One region of the Exiguobacterium sp. s56 genome, then DNA from elsewhere that is predicted to be linked to it. Evidence: riboswitches for the same ligand, from Rfam matches in the RefSeq annotation. Region 1 holds a riboswitch; the other holds the start of a gene.
The links. Region 1 has a riboswitch for thiamine pyrophosphate ahead of KNP71_RS02965 (YkoF family thiamine/hydroxymethylpyrimidine-binding protein). Riboswitches for the same ligand answer to the same signal wherever they lie in the genome.

Region 1 (2,201 bases):
ATCCCGACTAAAATAATACGAGGTCCAATCGCGTTACCAATCATCATCTCAATCGTCGCCGCAAGCACTTCGGACAAGAATGCGGCGCCAGGTCGGCGGATGATATAAGCCGCAATAATCGAGACGATGAACCAAATCCCAAAAATCCATTCGTACGCGATCGGTCCAATCAAGCCAGCCCATAGATTCCCGACATGGACGAACGCCAAATAGACGACAGCGAACACGACCGATAAAATGGCCAACAAGACGATTTCTTTTAACTTCCACGACTTAAGCATGCTGTTGTCCCTCGTGTGACGGGCTGTTCACGCTGAACGTCACCGTCATGACGACGTGGCTCGTCTTCGCACGGACCCGGTCGAACGTCGCCTCGTAAAATGAAAACACCGGTTCGATGTCGCCGTGAATGCCCGAGGCGTAATGCATCGAGTCATTGAAGACGCCACGCTCTTTCGCAAAGGCAATTTCTTCGTAGATGATGTCCATATACTTCGCGTCCCCGAGCGGATAGAGGGCGAACTGGGAAGAGACGTACTGGGTCGATACCGGACCGTTCACAGGATCAGTCGTCACGTCGAGCAGGTTGTCTCCTGCCGTGTCGCCTGGGCAGCCGACCGAGAACGTCCCGCTCATCGACATATGTTCCCCGTTCTTCGACGCATGTGACAAGACGGCTTTGGCCACGTCGAACACATGCTCACTGCGTCCCCGGATGACCGTCGAGACGTCATCGGTATGCCGCCAAACGTTTTGCAAGTTCGTCTCTTTCAATGCCCCTTTGATGACACTCACAAAATCAGATGTCATTGGGCTCAGCGTAAAGCGGAATCCGACGATCGGACTCGTACCACATTGGTTGTTCATGTTCTATTCCCCCTTATTGTATGTACACAAAAAAGCCGCATCCATGAGAATGCGGCCACTCGTCCAATGTAATAATCCATTAGAAAAAGTGCCACACTTCCTCACGCCGGTATTACCCGGATCGAGTCATAAGGGATTGGAGCCATGCTCACATCTCAGCCGAAGCACCCCTAGTGTAGTCCAATGTATGCGGTTATCTATGCAACGAGAAGTATAGACGACCGCTCCGAATTTGTAAACGGTTTATGTGAAAGTCACGATACCGTTCCCCGGAAGCGTGTCCTGCAACGTCGTCCAATCGAGCGCCATCTCCTCATCCGTCAACAGACACGCGTCGAGTCCGGCCTCGATGACCGCACGCTCCATCCGCTGCCCGATCAAGACGAGCTCCGTCTGACGGTCCCCGTACGGCTCGACGTAGTCGGCGGCGAGCTCAGGTTCTGCCGTGAACATGAGACTCCGCTCTTCCTCCGGCAGCGTCGCGAGCCAACGTCCCGCGTGTTCGAGCGTCGATGCGTACCCCGCTTGCGAGAACAGGCAGGCGATGTCGTTCCGGGAGGCGATCCATAAGAAACCTTTGGCGCGGACGACTTGATCCGGGAACGCCTCGATCCAGGCGTGGAGCCGCTCCGGATGAAACGGACGGCGGCGGCGATAGACGAACGAACTGATGCCGTATTCCTCCGTCTCTGGTGTGTGTGTCTCGGCCTCTAGTTCTTGAATCCAGCCGGCGGCGTGCATCGCCTGCTCGAAATCGAAAAGATTGACGTCCAACAGCTCCGTCAACTCCACGTTCGCGTAAACTGACGTCAACAGTTTGGCGGTTGGATTGAGCGCCTTCAACAGCCCGGCCATCTCACCGAGTTCTGTCTCGGTCACGCGGTCCGCCTTGTTCAAGACGATGATGTCCGCGAACTCGATTTGGTCGACAAGCAGGTCGACGACCTCGCGGACGTCCGTCTCATCGATGGCCTGCTTCCGTTCATGAAGCGACTCGCCCGAGTTGAAATCTTTCAAGAACCGATACGCATCGACGACCGTCACCATCGCATCGATATAGACACGGCTCGTCAAGTCGATGCCAAGGGCGTCATCGGCGTATGTAAACGTTTGAGCGACCGGAATCGGTTCTGAGATGCCAGATGACTCGATGATAATCCCGTCGAGCTCACGGTCGTTCGTGATGTCCTGTACCGCTTCGAGCAGGTCCTCACGGAGCGTGCAACAGATGCAGCCGTTCGATAGCTCGACCAATTTTTCGTCCGTCCGCGAGAAACCGTTCTGCTCGATCAATCGTTCGTCGATGTTCAACTCGCTCATGTCGTTGACGATGA
Region 2 (2,201 bases), on a different contig from region 1:
AAATGGACTTGTTGACGGAGTCGGAACTCGAAACGATTCAAGCGGCAGCGGCCTTATATCGGTCAATCGGCTATGAGGTCATCGAGACGTCGACGGAGACCGGGTCGGGGATTGAACAAATTCGTGGGTCGTTTAAAGAGAAGACGAGCGTGTTTGCCGGACAGACCGGAGTTGGCAAGAGTTCGCTCTTGAACGCGGTCGCGCCGGAACTAGAACTCGCGACCGGGAAAATCTCGAAGTCGCTCGGCCGAGGCAAGCACACGACGCGTCACGTCACGCTCATCACGCTCGCTGACGGGCTCGTCGCTGACACGCCTGGTTTCTCAAGCCTCGAGTTCCCAGAAGAACTCGAAGTCGAGGAGATGCGCTGGTGCTTCCCTGAGTTCGTCGAGCGGCATGACGACTGTAAGTTCCGAGGCTGTGCCCATTTGAACGAACCGGGTTGTGCCGTCAAAGCGGCCGTCGAGGCGGGAGAAATCGCTTCCACCCGTTATGAGAATTATGTTACGTTTATGGCAGAGTTAAACGATAGACAACGGAGGTACTGACATGATTAAAATTGCACCCTCGATTTTAGCGGCGGACTTCGCCAACCTAGAGGCAGAAGTGAAGGCGGTCCAAGAGGCCGGCGCGGATTATATCCATTTTGACGTCATGGACGGTCAATTCGTCCCGAACATCTCGATCGGTCTCCCGGTGCTCGCGAGCTTACGGAAGAAGTCGGACATGGTGTTAGACGTCCACTTGATGATCGACCAACCGGAGCGCTTCGTCGAAGACTTCATCAAGGCGGGAGCGGACATCGTCACCGTCCACGTCGAAGCGACGAACCATTTGCATCGCGTGCTTCAACAAATTAAGGCGGCCGGAGCCAAGTGTGGCGTCGTTCTCAACCCGCATACGCCGCTGTCATTGATTGAACACGTGCTCGGTGACGTCGACATGGTACTTCTCATGACGGTGAACCCTGGCTTTGGGGGTCAGAAGTTCATCGAATCGGTCGTGCCGAAAATCGCGGCGTTGAACGAGATGCGCCAAGCGCGCCGTCTCGACTTTGAAATCGAGATTGACGGAGGCGTCAACGCGGAGACTGCGAAATTATGTATCGATGCCGGTGCTGACGTGCTCGTGGCCGGCTCGGCCATCTATAACGAGCCGAGCTATAAAGACGCAATCGATAGCATTCGCAACGCATCTCGTGTATAATCGTCCATAGAACAACAAATATTGTCGCAAGGGGTGTCACATTCTGTGGCTGAGAGGCATACGCTAACCCTTTGAACCTGTTCCGTTCACACGGACGTAGGGATGTGGCGAAAATGCACGTTGCTACTCGATAGCAGCATGGCGTTTACGTCATGCTGCTTTTTGTCGTTCGCTCATATTTTAAGGAGGGAAATAGATGAAACAACGTTTAAAATTACAGGCGCTCATTGAAATCTCATTGTTCGCCGCACTCGGTTTGATTTTTGATTTGCTCATCCCGTTCCGGATGCCGCAAGGCGGGTCAATCAGCTTGGCGATGTTGCCGATTTTCGTCATGGCGTATCGTCACGGTTTGAAAGGCGGACTTGCGACCGGTGCACTTGTCGGAACGCTGCAACTGCTGTTCGGGGCCTATATCTTCACGCCGGTCCAGTTCCTGCTCGACTACACGTTCGCTTACGGTGTCGTCGGGATGGCGGGGCTGTTCGCTGGTCAAGTGAAACGAGCCGCCAAGGATGAGGCGAAAAAGACGCTCGTCGTTTATTTGGTGCTCGGCGCGCTCCTCGGTTCACTGCTTCGTTACGGGGCCCACGTCTTGTCGGGGATCGTCTTCTTCGCCGAATACGCGGAAGGTCCGGTCGTCGCCTACTCGTTCGCCTATAACATGACGTACATGCTCCCGTCCTTCCTCGTGTCGGCCGTCGTCCTCGTCCTCTTGTTCGTCTCGGCACCGCGCTTCGCGACGCTCGCGACCCGGGACGTCCGCTAATGCGGGTGTTGATTGTGGCGGCCAGCCCGGAACCAATCTCGGGACTCCCGCGTGACGTCGATTACATCATCGGCGTCGATGGGGGGTACGAGACACTGTTGAACCACGGGCTGAACCCAGATCTCGTCGTCGGCGATTTCGACTCCTTCACGGGCGAAGTGCCGATCGACGCCGTCCGTTATCCATCTGAGAAAGATGTGACCGACCTCGAGATCGCTCTCGAGGC

Region 2: linked by a shared signal. The riboswitch ahead of thiT (energy-coupled thiamine transporter ThiT) and the one ahead of KNP71_RS02965 (YkoF family thiamine/hydroxymethylpyrimidine-binding protein) in region 1 are both predicted to bind thiamine pyrophosphate.

What each region holds. Positions count from the first base shown of each region.
Region 1 covers NZ_JACSLR010000002.1:6,052-8,252, forward strand. The annotation lists gene KNP71_RS02960 (ECF transporter S component) at 1-281, opposite strand, end outside; gene KNP71_RS02965 (YkoF family thiamine/hydroxymethylpyrimidine-binding protein) at 274-867, opposite strand; TPP riboswitch at 949-1,049, opposite strand; gene KNP71_RS02970 (GTP-binding protein) at 1,111-2,201, opposite strand, start outside.
Region 2 covers NZ_JACSLR010000001.1:272,862-275,062, forward strand. The annotation lists gene rsgA (ribosome small subunit-dependent GTPase A) at 1-548, shown strand, start outside; gene rpe (ribulose-phosphate 3-epimerase) at 550-1,206, shown strand; TPP riboswitch at 1,226-1,326, shown strand; gene thiT (energy-coupled thiamine transporter ThiT) at 1,403-1,975, shown strand; gene KNP71_RS01415 (thiamine diphosphokinase) at 1,975-2,201, shown strand, end outside.